3 regions of the Vibrio alginolyticus NBRC 15630 genome follow, and region 2 is predicted to be linked to each of the others. Evidence: predicted binding sites of a transcription regulator. Region 2 holds the regulator's gene; each other region holds the start of a gene.
The links. The regulator CRP, encoded in region 2, controls carbon source genes, mostly activating them, when cyclic AMP is high. The targets are predictions, from matches to a motif close to TGTGANNNNNNTCACA.
Positions count from the first base shown of each region.

Region 1: the regulator CRP is predicted to act here: its motif matches at 2,158-2,173, upstream of rppH (RNA pyrophosphohydrolase).
Region 3: the regulator CRP is predicted to act here: its motif matches at 2,738-2,753, upstream of cdd (cytidine deaminase).

Region 1 covers NC_022349.1:2,886,517-2,890,797, reverse strand. Annotated here, with positions in the region: gene ptsP (phosphoenolpyruvate--protein phosphotransferase) at 1-1,480, opposite strand, end outside; gene rppH (RNA pyrophosphohydrolase) at 1,483-2,004, opposite strand; gene mutH (DNA mismatch repair endonuclease MutH) at 2,623-3,303, shown strand; gene N646_RS13270 (DUF6482 family protein) at 3,319-3,630, opposite strand; gene N646_RS13265 (NADP(H)-dependent aldo-keto reductase) at 3,785-4,281, shown strand, end outside.
Region 2 covers NC_022349.1:2,030,802-2,035,082, reverse strand. Annotated here, with positions in the region: gene astD (succinylglutamate-semialdehyde dehydrogenase) at 1-413, shown strand, start outside; gene N646_RS09300 (DUF1338 domain-containing protein) at 662-1,453, shown strand; gene crp (cAMP-activated global transcriptional regulator CRP) at 1,590-2,222, opposite strand; gene N646_RS09290 (phosphoribulokinase) at 2,463-3,332, opposite strand; gene N646_RS09285 (YheU family protein) at 3,458-3,670, opposite strand; gene N646_RS09280 (hydrolase) at 3,704-4,281, opposite strand, start outside.
Region 3 covers NC_022349.1:373,114-377,394, forward strand. Annotated here, with positions in the region: gene N646_RS01605 (thiopurine S-methyltransferase) at 1-354, shown strand, start outside; gene purT (formate-dependent phosphoribosylglycinamide formyltransferase) at 427-1,602, opposite strand; gene cdd (cytidine deaminase) at 1,746-2,633, opposite strand; gene N646_RS01620 (LrgB family protein) at 3,065-3,742, opposite strand; gene N646_RS01625 (CidA/LrgA family protein) at 3,744-4,118, opposite strand; gene sbcB (exodeoxyribonuclease I) at 4,174-4,281, opposite strand, start outside.

The DNA.
Region 1 (4,281 bases), 860 kb from region 2:
GTTGATTCGGATAGCTGTTAAGTATTGCTTGGTATTGATGATACTGCTCATCTTCCGAAGGAAAGTGATGCTGAAGTAAAAATGCAATCTCAGTTCGGTACAACCCAACACCATCAACACCTGTGTTGATGGCAATGTTACTGTCTGCACTGAGTCCCGCATTCAGCATAATTTCGATATGGTGATTATCTTGCGTAACCGCAGGGAGTGCGAGGTCCTTGTTTACCATGGCAAACAATTCAGACTCTTCGCTTACTAAGCTGCGATACTCTCGCAACAACTGACGGTTTGGCTCTAAGAAGATCTCACCCGTATAGCCGTCGACTATCCCGAGTTTGCCATTCACCACATCCAGATTAATGTTGGCGCCCATGACTGCAGGGACCCCAAGAGCTCGAGATAAAATGGCAGCGTGAGAGTTTGCGCCTCCCTCTAATGATACGACGGCTAACAAAAACTCTTTAGGTACAGAAGCGAGCAAGGTGGCAGTGAGTTCGTTCGCCACCAAAATAATGGGACGATCAATTGCAGAATTTTCTTGCTCACTGTTGTGCAGAAAATAGAGCAGCCTTTGCCCTAACTCTCGGATATCTTGCGCTCTTTCACGCATGTATACATCCGACATTCTGGCAAATCGATTCGAGTATGACTCTACAACTTGGCGTAACGCCCAGTCTGCCCTGTCTCCTTTTTCAATCTGCTTCTTCAAATCACCGCGAAGCATCGGATCATTCAGTAAGTGAGTAAACAGATCGAAGATCGCCAGCGCATCTTTGTTGATTTCACTGTCCAGCTTTTTCCGCATACGGCGAAAGTCATTTAACGCTCGCTCTATGGCCACCAGTAATGTCTCGTGCTCGCGTTCCTTATCTAACGTGGACGAAGGGAAAACATCCGATAAACTCGGCTGGGTATTGTCGAACCAAAACTCTCCAATCGCGACACCAGTAGACGCAGGCAAACCTTTTAATACCGTGGGTTTAGATGCTAACTGCCAATGCCCAAGATTCTGCGCATGTGCAATGAGCACCGCTAACTGAGCGGATAAGGTAACAAGAAACGATTCTTCCATTTCACTAAACAAGCGCGGCGTTTTTTGTTGGATCACCAACACACCTAAAACTTGTTTACGATGAATGATTGGAGTAGCTAAAAAAGAGTGGTAAATCTGTTCGCCGAGTTGAGGAAAGAATTTGAACTCGGGGTGTTTTGAGGCTTCGGCAAGGTTAAGGGGTTCAGCGCTTCGTTTTACCAACCCAACCAAGCCTTCATTGAAGTTGATATGAATACTATCACCTTCAAAAATAAGGCCTTGAGTTGCCATTAACTCAAGGCGCTGCATTTCTTCATTAGCAAGATAGATAGTACAGCACTCAGTACTAAGGGCAGCACAAGTCTCTTTCACCAATATATCGAGTGCCAGATGCACATCATCGACCCTGGAGACTTTCTCAACTATTTCCCTTAGCTGACTGAGCATGATTATCCTCTACGTTGCTTTTTTCTTTTCCCTTTCGCTTTTCTCTCTCGAAAAGGCATGGCTAAGGATGCAAATTCTTTCATCGCTCGTCGATAAACATCTCGCTTGAAAGAAACAACTTGCCTAACTGGATACCAGTAACTTACCCAGCGCCAACCATCAAATTCAGGGGATTTTCCGCGTTGCATATTAATGCGAGACTCATCGCATTCTAATCTCAGCAGAAACCATTTCTGTTTTTGGCCGATACAAACAGGCTTGGAGTCCCAACGCACCAATCGCTTTGGTAGCTTATATCTTAACCAATGACGACTTGTTGCAATGATCTTAACGTCTTTTTTCGTTAAACCGACTTCTTCGTATAACTCCCTGAACATGGCTTGTTCAGGGGTTTCACCTTCGTCAATCCCACCTTGTGGAAATTGCCATGAGTGTTGCCCGTATCGTTTAGCCCAGAAGACCTGACCATGGTTATTACATATCACAATACCAACATTAAGTCGGTAACCATCGCCATCTATCACTGGCTAACCTCTATGAATAAATTTTTTATTACCGTGATTTTTCCACATATCCCCATTACTAGCAAACTTACTGATGTGATATGAGCAAGATTTATTACCTTTTCAGCATTTTTGGATATCTTTTAATCAAACCATACCTTATCAACACAAGAGTGAGACATTGCCCACATTTATTCACCTTTTCTGTGAATAACTTTGTGAAGAATTCAATTCAAATGAGTAATTCAGTTCAATCCCATCAAAAGCAAAACAGATGAAGAAACAAAAAATAAACATAAAACATTGATAAAAAAGTATTTATTTTTAAAAACAACGATAATTCGATCTTCAGTTTCTTGATGATCTTTTCACCAAACTCAGATCGGTCAAAGATCCACCAACAGGCTATTTATCCACACTCACCTGCTATTCGTTTAGATGATTACAACAAAATCAACCCCAAAAATGCATTTTAACCCCTGTTTATTCATACAGACCCCGCCAGGATCTTATCAATACCTCCTCCACCTGTGGATAAGTTATGAATTGATCGTTCTTACACCGCCTCGGTGAAATCTTAAACAGTAGATTTGGTCGGAGTTTGATAAACTATATTTTTTGTAATACCACCTTGTAACTATGAAACCAGAACCACAAACAGAAGCAGAGCTATTGGAACGAGCGCATGATATGGCAGGACTCAGTTTTGCTGAGTTGGCCGCCGAGGCGAATATGATTGTTCCTGAAAACTTAAAACGTGATAAAGGTTGGGTGGGTCAATTACTCGAATGGCACTTGGGCGCTCCAGCTGGCAGTAAACCTCAACAAGATTTCGCAAAACTAGGGATCGAGTTGAAAAGTATTCCGATCAGTTATTCTGGCAAACCTTTAGAAACAACCTTTGTTTCTGTGGCTCCCCTCACTGGTGTTCATGGTCTTACATGGGAAACAAGTCATGTTCGAAACAAGCTATCTCGCGTGCTTTGGGTACCCGTAGAAGGAGAACGAGAAATCCCACTCGCTGAAAGACGTGTGGGCAGTCCACTCATTTGGTCACCAGATGAAGAAGAAGAACGGATTTTGCGAAATGACTGGGAAGAGTTAATGGAGATGATCGTCTTGGGAAGATTTGATCAAATTTCCGCCAGACACGGAGAAGCGCTGCATCTTCGCCCTAAAGCCGCAAATGCAAAAGCGCTCACCGAAGCATACAACTCAAATGGTAAGCCGATGAAAACTCTGCCCCGAGGCTTTTACCTTAGAACACAGTTTACTGAACAGATCTTACTCAAGCACTACATTAACACTCAACCAGAATAAAACCATATCAGCTATTTAGTGCGTCACGAGCGATAACTCAATATCGCAGTATGAGGCTGCCTCTTCAGTGCCACATTCGTCATACGCATTGCGCAGCCTTAAATACGCTTTATCGACCCCTAGCCTCAATAGTTCTTCTTTTACTAAGTCTAGAGAGCCAAAATGTATCGGGTCTTCACCGTCTTTAATCGGCTCAAGTTGATGCTTGTACTCCACAGCTAAAAGATAGTCAGAGACATCAGAACACCCAATCACAAATACTTTGGGAGTTTTATAAGTATCTTTATGTGGACCATGTAGCCACATGTCCAATTGATGCTTCTGCATAACATACCTCCTTCACACGATTATTTAAGTGTAGTTAGGCTAACTGTAGCTTTCGAGTTTGCTCTCCCTTTATACGTAAATCATTTGCGATTGCGGCTAAAAATCCCCTATATTGGAGTCACTTATTTAGTCGGTAACTCTTCAAGGACGTGATATGCAATACACAAAACTACCGCACTCATCACTTGAGATCAGTAAAATCTGCCTCGGCACTATGACGTTTGGCGAGCAAAACACAGAAAAGGACGCCTTTGAACAGCTCGACTTTGCCCTCGATCATGGGGTGAACTTCATCGATACCGCAGAGATGTACCCTGTACCGCCAAGATCGGAAACACAAGGGCTTACCGAGCAATACATCGGTAATTGGTTAGCAAAAAGCGGCAAAAGAGAAAAAGTAGTACTGGCAACAAAAGTGGCAGGCCCTCGCAATGTTCCTCACATTAGAGACAACATGAGCCTTAATCGTCGCCACATCCATACAGCGATTGATGACAGCCTTAATCGTCTACAAACCGATTATGTCGATTTGTACCAACTACATTGGCCGCAGCGTCAAACCAACTGCTTTGGTCAACTCAACTACCCATACCCTGACAAACAAGAAGAAGTCACGTTAATTGAAACGTTGGAAGCGCTTACTGAATTAGT
Region 2 (4,281 bases):
CGAAAGCAGGAGAGGCGGCGTTTGTTTCTCCTGGTATCATTGATGTAACGAACATTGCTGAGTTACCAGATGAAGAATACTTCGGCCCACTTCTGCAAGTGGTGCGCTACGAAGGATTAGACAAAGCCGTAGCGCTAGCAAACGATACGCGCTTTGGTTTATCTGCTGGCTTGGTTTCAACCGACGACCAAGAGTGGGAATACTTCGTGGACCACATTCGTGCCGGCATCGTGAACCGCAACCGCCAGTTAACGGGTGCAAGTGGTGATGCACCATTTGGTGGTCCGGGGGCGTCGGGTAACTTGCGTCCAAGCGCTTACTACGCAGCAGATTACTGTGCGTACCCAATGGCATCAATGGAAGGTCAAGAAACTGTCTTGCCTGCAACATTGAGTCCAGGTGTAGCGCTATAAGATTTAATAATAGAGTCGCAACTATGCATTGCGGCTCACCTTGCCGGCGCATCATTTAGGTATGGGTTGTAGTGATCGTTGGCAGAACACGAAAAGTGAGCAAAGACTCGGAAAAGCGTGTTGACTGACTGGCATTTACCGTCACAGGTTGATGGTTGCTCGTTCATTATTCTGGACAACTTTTGTTGTGAACGAGCAGCCAACTTCCGCTTACCTTTAAACTCTACATCTCGTAACAAGGAGTCGTTATGACGCCCGATGTGTTATTTGAATCGCTATGGCAAGATTACATTCAACGTCTTTGCCCTTCGGCGGCTAAAGTGCATCAGCTGCTTCAAGAAGATGAGCCTCTGATTAATGATCATATAGCTTTACGTACCTTCAATATCGCGCCTCTTGGTATTGAAACTCTAGCTAAGCCATTTGTAGCTATTGGTTACAAGGCGTGTGGTGATTACGTTTTCGAAAGCAAAAAGCTGGTTGCTAAGCACTATGAGCACCCAGATCCGAAGAAACCTAAAGTATTTATTAGTGAGCTAAAAGTTGAAGAGTGCTCGTCTGAGCTACAAGAGATTGTGAAAAATTTGGTGGCACAAGTCGATGCTGACAAGCTGAACGATAGCGCATTCTTACATGGTGGACGCTTGTGGGATTTAAGCTTTGCTGATTACCAAACGTTGGCTAAAGAAAGTGAGTACGCATCTTGGCTTGCGGCGCATGGTTACGGAGCAAACCACTTCACGGTGAGCGTTAACCAGCTCAATGAATATGAAGAAGTGAAGCAGGTAAACGATCATCTGCGTACCGCTGGGTTTACCATTAATGAAAATGGTGGTGAAGTGAAGGGCACTCCTGAGGTGTTGCTAGAGCAGTCATCGACCATGGCAGATAAAGTAGCGGTTCGTTTTAGCGAAGGCACTGAAATTATCCCTGGCGGGTTTTATGAATTTGCTAAGCGCTATCCGATGGAAAATGGTGATTTGTACCCAGGTTTCGTGGCCGCTTCAGCTGACAAAATCTTTGAAAGTACGAATGGCTAAGTTTTAGGGTTAACCTGTTAAGCTTACTCATTAGTGTTCGCTGCACCCTATCTCATTTGGTCATGAGCAAATAAAAAGCCACCAATGTTGCCATTGGTGGCTTTTATAATTTTGTTCGTGTCACTCTAGTTTGAGATTAACGAGTACCGTAAACCACGATGGTTTTACCGTGAGCAGAGATTAGGTTCTGCTCTTCTAGCATCTTCAAAATACGACCTACTGTCTCACGAGAACAGCCAACAATTTGACCGATTTCTTGACGAGTGATCTTGATTTGCATGCCGTCTGGGTGAGTCATTGCGTCTGGTTGTTTTGCAAGGTTCAGAAGCGTCTGAGCGATACGACCAGTTACGTCTAGGAACGCCAGGTCACCCACTTTTTGGCTAGTTACTTGAAGACGACGAGCCATCTGCGCAGAAAGACGCATTAGGATGTCTGGGTTTACTTGGATAAGCTGACGGAACTTCTTGAAAGAAATTTCAGCAACTTCACAAGGAGATTTAGCACGAACCCAAGCTGTGCGCTCTTGGTCTTCCTCGAATAGACCAAGTTCACCAATAAAGTCTCCTTGGTTTAGGTAAGAAAGGATCATCTCCTTACCTTCTTCGTCTTTGATAAGAACCGCAACAGAACCTTTAACGATGTAGTACAAAGTTTCTGCCTTTTCGCCCGCGTGAATTAGCGTGCTCTTTGAAGGGTACTTATGAATATGACAGTGTGAAAGAAACCACTCTAATGTTGGGTCGGTTTGAGGTTTACCTAGAACCATAATATCTCACTTCCTCTGCAGGGTACGCTTGCGCTATCCATATTTTAGCTAAGCCTGAATTAGGCCTACTAGAATAAGAGCACTTTTTATATGCTGCAAGCTCTCTTGTGTTTCGGTAAGAAATAGTATCCTTTTTCGAAAACGATTTCTTGATTTTAATCGTGCCATGATTGAGATTTTGTAAGCAAAACTGTGCACATGATCACGGTATGAAAAGTAAACATCTTCGCAGGCAGGTTTTTAGCCAATTTTCCCTGTTTCGATGAGCTGTTGTAGGATAGGCCGAACTATGAGCTCCATTGCAAAGCTCATCTTACCGCCGGGTACGACAATCGTGTTGTGGCGTGACATGAATGAGCCATCAATCATGGCCAGCAGATATGGGAAGTCGACATTCTTGATACCGCGTAGGCGAATCACCACAAAACTCTCATCCAAACTAGGGATGCCTTTTGCATTAAGTGGGTTGGAAGTATCAACGGTCGGTACGCGCTGGAAGTTGATGTGAGTACGAGAAAACTGCGGAGTGATATAGTTGAGGTAATCGTCCATGGATCGCACGATTGAGTCCATTACCGCTTCACGCGAATGGCCGCGATCGCGAGTGTCACGTACGAATTTTTGGATCCACTCTAAGTTCACAATCGGCACCATGCCAATTAAGAAATCCACATGTTGAGCAACATTAACATCGCCATCGACCACGCCACCATGTAACCCTTCATAAAACAGCACGTCGCTGTTTTCGGGTAAGTCTTGCCACGGTGTAAACGTGCCTGGCATTTGATTGTAGGGAACCGCTTCGTCAAACGTGTGCAGATAACGGCGCACGCTGCCAGTACCGTCATGCCCGAACTTACGGAAAAACTCTTCTAATCCCGGGAAGTCATTAGCTTGTGGGCCAAAGTAGCTAATGTGTCGACCTTGCTCGCGGGCTTTGCGAATTTCGATGTCCATTTCTGGGCGAGTAAAGCGATGGAAGCTATCGCCTTCAACCCATGCGGGTTTAACGTTCATCATATTGAACATTTTACGGAAGGCTTCAGATGTAGTGGTCGTGCCGGCACCGGACGAACCAGTAACCGCAATAATTGGGTGTTTAGCTGACATGACAAACCTTGTCGAAAATTACTTACCTGTAATGTGCAGTAGAGTTACTACTGCACGGTCGATATCCCACTATAGCACGTAACAATACCTTGTCATCGAGTGGGATACGGTAAAATGTGAAGGGTCTAAAATTTTGTTTTATGCTGAATATCGACGGTTTCGTGTAGCTCAGAGAACACGATAACCGCTTCACCTTTTTCCAATTGAGCTTTAACTTGATCAATTTTGTCTTGCAAAGAAACCTCGACGGTTCCGTAATCCGTTCCTTCGCGTAAGACGAATTCACGAATTAAGTTTTCCAATGTTTCCGGCGCAATGTCTTGCCATGGAATGATCATAAATACCTCTAACTTTTATGATGAGCGGCTAGTTTACTGCGTTCGTTGCTTGGATACAGCAGAAAGGTAATCTGCGGCGATACTTTCGTAATACGCAGGCAGCGCTTCCTCCAACCAAAACTTAGGTTTTAACGCCGTTCCTGTCAGGAAGCCAACATGGCCGCCGTGCTCAAAGAGACGGTAATCAATGTTATCTGGCAGAACAAACTTCGGGATCACATCGTCGGTCATGAACGGATCGTCTTTGGCATGGATGATCAGTGTCGGTAGCGTGATTTGTTGTAGTTTACTTAAGCCAGAGCATTGGTCGTAATAATCTTGTGCGTCTTTAAAGCCGTGCAGTGGTGCCGTGATCAAATCATCGAATTCATACAATCGTGTGACACGTTTTATTGAGTTGTAAGACAAAGCGAGCTCGCCATGCAACAAGTGATGTTTTTGCAACGCGTTGCGTTTGAGTGAAGAGAGTAGGTAACGGCGATACACTTTCGAAAAGCCTTGTTCAATACGGTTTGCACACGCTGCTAGGTCTAAAGGCGCTGAGATAATAGTCGCTGCATTCAAAATAGGGTGGTCTTTATATTGGGCTAAATAATTCGCCAACATGTTAC
Region 3 (4,281 bases), 1.7 Mb from region 2:
GAGCTCTCTATTTATACTGGGGACTTTTTCACTGCACCAGTATCTCAAGCCGATATCATTTATGATCGCGCCGCGTTGGTTGCTTTACCGCAAGATATGCGAGAGGAGTATGTAGAGCGTCTCAAGCAACTTTTGAACCCAGGCGGTCGTATTTTGCTTGTTACACTCAACTATCCTCAAGAAGAGATGGCGGGGCCTCCATTTAGCGTGCCGGTCGAAGAGATTGAGCAGTTATTTTCAGGTTACAAAGTTACTTGTTTGAACGTAGATGAAGCTGACGAGAATCATCCTAAAATTGCGAAAAAAGGCTTAAGTCGCTTCTCTGAAGAAGTGTACTTAATCGAGAGTGAATAGGCTCTCTTCGGTTTGGAACACGAAATAGCGCAGCAATTTGAGCTGCGCTATTTTTGTATGAGTGGTTCGTATTTAATAAATGATATTCACTTTTGAAGCACTTTCAACAGCATCTTGAACGGCTTCTTCGGTGGTTTTTCGTCGCGTAAGGACAACACCTAAACGGCGGCGACCATCGATTTCTGGCTTACCGAATAGACGAACTTGTGTTTGAGGTTGAGCTAAAGCTTTGCTTAGGTTTTCAAAGCGAATGTTTGTGGAAGTCCCTTGTCCAAGAATAACAGCAGACGCAGATGGGCCATATTGCACAATATTATTAATTGGCATTCCGGTAAACGCGCGCACGTGGAGAGCAAACTCAGACATTTCCTGCGAAATCATTGTAACCATACCCGTATCGTGAGGGCGAGGAGAGACCTCATTGAAAATGACTTTATCGCCTTTGACAAACAGCTCTACACCAAAGATGCCGTAGCCACCGAGCGCGTTTACCACTTTCTCAGCCGTGTATTCAGCTGCTTTTACTGCGTTTTCTGACATAGCTTGCGGTTGCCATGATTCGCGGTAGTCGCCATCTTCCTGACGATGACCAATTGGAGCACAGAAATGCACACCGTCAACGGCTCTGATGGTCAATAAAGTGATTTCGTAATCGAAGTCGATAAAACCTTCCACGATAACGCGACCTGCACCCGTACGTCCGCCTTCCTGAGCGTAATCCCATGCTTTTGTAACGTCGTCTTCGGTCTTGATAACACTTTGCCCTTTACCGGAAGAGCTCATCACTGGCTTCACCACGCACGGAATACCCACATGTTCAACCGCGGCTTTGAAGTCTTCAAAGTTATCTGCAAAACGATAAGGTGAAGTCGTCAATTCCAGTTCTTCTGCTGCCAAACGTCGGATACCTTCACGATTCATTGTTAGCCTGGTTGCCTTAGCGGTTGGAACAACATTCAGTCCTTTTTCTTCAAGCTCTACCAGTTTGCCGGTTGCGATGGCTTCAATTTCTGGTACGACGTAAGTAGGTTGTTCCTTCGTAATAACTTCTTCTAAGGCGTTCCCATCTAACATGTCGATAACATAACTACGGTGAGCGACTTGCATCGCTGGAGCATTGGCATAGCGATCACAAGCAATCACTTCTAAACCAAGTCTCTGGCATTCAATGGCGACTTCTTTACCGAGTTCGCCAGAGCCTAAAAGTAATACACGGGTAGCATTTGCGCTAGTTGCAGTGCCAAACATAGTGTTCCCTTACAAAATAGAGTGATGAGACAGAAATTGCAGGAGATCATACTGAAGTTTTATGACAAAGCAAACGTTTGCTTTTGGTTTTTAGGTAATAAAAAAGCTCTACATGTTGTAGAGCTTTTTGTTGAATTTGTCGTTTATACGTTGACAAAACTAAGCGGAATATCTGGATTCAACGCTTCCAACGTTGATTGCGTATCGGCTAAGTGACTGATCTTACCTTCAGAGTTTTCTACCAATGCAGCGGCTTTGATGCTGTCAAAGGTTTCACCCGCAAGTAAAACTTGGATTAGCGCAACTTGTAGCGGTGGCAAGCTAGGATTAAACGCTGCATTTTCTGCATAAGCGCCTTGGAATACACGGCCGCTAGTCATCTCTAATGCTAAACCACTCAAGTTGTTGGTGTATGGAGAGTGGCTCATGTTCATCGCTTCAACTGCACTTTGGATGAGTGCGTCTTCATCATCACATGAGAATTGGTGTTTAACTTCTGCCATTAAGCCGGACTCGATACCGAGATCGTTTGGTCCAAAGGCTTCAGGCAGGTATTCATGAAGTGACTTTTCTTCACGTTCTGGGAGCTGGATTTTAAGCTCGTTTGCGGTAGATAACTCATTCATGAACTGGCGGCAGTGACCACATGGGCTGAAGTTGATAGTGATATCCTTAACACCACGTTCGCCTTTCATCCAAGCATGGCTAATCGCAGACTGCTCTGCGTGAACCGTTTGACCCAACTGTACACCAAAGAATTCCATGTTGGCACCGAAGTAAAGGCGACCTGAAAGACCACGAACGATAGCGCCGACATAAAAGTCAGAAAGGGGAGCATAGGAGTACGCTGCGGCAAAAGGAAGTAGCGCAACACGAAGCTCTTTGTCTGATAGACCGGTAGCTGAAAGCAACTGCTCAAATTGTTGAACTGAAAGCGTAGCATCAAAATCATCAGCTTGGATGATAGGAGCAAGTTGTTTGGAAAGTGCTTCTGGAGCGCCTGCTAGCGCCTGTTCAATGCGACTTTTCATGTTGAATCCTTGTTATTGCATGGACAGTTATTCTATGTGAAAGATAGAAATGTTCCGTGCGTTAGATCACGATAAATAATGCAATTGATAATTCTGTTACATAATTAGAGTGAGCTCACACATGTATTCGATTGCACAGGTGTGAAGCGTTATCTCCGTCTCACAATTAACCATATCAGTATATATTCATATGACCAAGGAGCAGGAGTATGTTACCAACGCGACTTTTACCGCTATGCTACTTTATACTTACGTAATCTAGAGCGAGTGGTAGCAGCTAGAATGCTAATGCTATGAATGTATATCTCAGTCAAGTCCCTTCACGATATTACTGGGTGAGTTTGATAGATAAGATAGGGTTTTGAAAAGGGATAAGTAAGAAACGTAAAGGCTACGGCCTGCCGGAAGGAGGGCAGACCGAGAGCGCTTAACTATTGATATAGCCAGACCGCCAAAGCAAAAAAACTTGGAGCCAAAATAGAAGTTATGATCCCACATAAAACCAATGCGAGTGATGAGAACGCGGCATCTATGGGCTGTTTCTCTGCACATGTCGCGGTGCCTAAGGCATGAGACACGGTACCCATTGTTAGGCCACGTGCAATCGGGTGTTTAATTCCAATTAAGTTGTAAATTGGGTATGCCAAAATCGCGCCCAATAAACCAACAATCAGAACCAAGATCGCCGCAACGGCTGCTTCACCACCGAGGTGACTCGAAATTTCCATTGCTATTGGCGTAGTGACGGATTTACCCACTAGACTTGCGATTAAACTGATATCCGCTTTGAAAGCGACTGCGAACAAGGTGGTTGTCATCATCGACATCACACTGCCTACTGTGCAAGCGAAAGTGATGATTCGCCAGTTTGCTTTAATTTGTGGTAGTTGTTCATATAGTGGATAAGCCAGAGCAACTACAGCAGGTTGAAGCAAAAAGCTAATTCCTTCGTTATCCGCATAATACGTTTCAAATGGCACATTTAAGTAAGTAAGCAAAGGAATGAGCACTGCGATACTGATCAGCAAAGGGTTTGCTAGAGGATTGTTCACTTTGATTGCGATTTGACGAGCGATAAGAAAAACCGCAATGGTAACAACTAACCACATATCAGTGTTTCTCCTGTAGCAAGTAATCTAGCAGCCAAGCGAGGCTGACCAGTACAATGAGTGAACCGCCAACCGCGCTAGCGATGATAGGGAGCGCATTGGCGAGTAGTAGGTCGAAATGCTGCATTAATCCGACGCTGATAGGAACGAACAATAAGATCATATAGCGGATAAATAGCGTGGCGCCCGGTTTGACCCAGTCGACTTTTACAAGCCCAAGAGTCATGGAGAAAAACAGTACGAGCATACCGATGACACTTCCTGGAACGGAAACGCCAGTGAACTTTTGAATGGTAATTCCGATGCCAAGTGCTCCCATGATGAGGAAGATTGAAATGAGCAGTTGGATCAGTTGTAAGAATCGTTCTTTAATCATTTTGACAGTATATAAACAACAAGCACACCATAAGGTGCGCTTGTATTAGGAGGAGTTAGGAAGCTAAGCTCTCTACATAACGGTACACGGATTTTAATATCGCAATCTTCTTTTCGTCACTTTCATGTTCGTGAACTAAGTTTTCTAAATTCAGCATGTACTC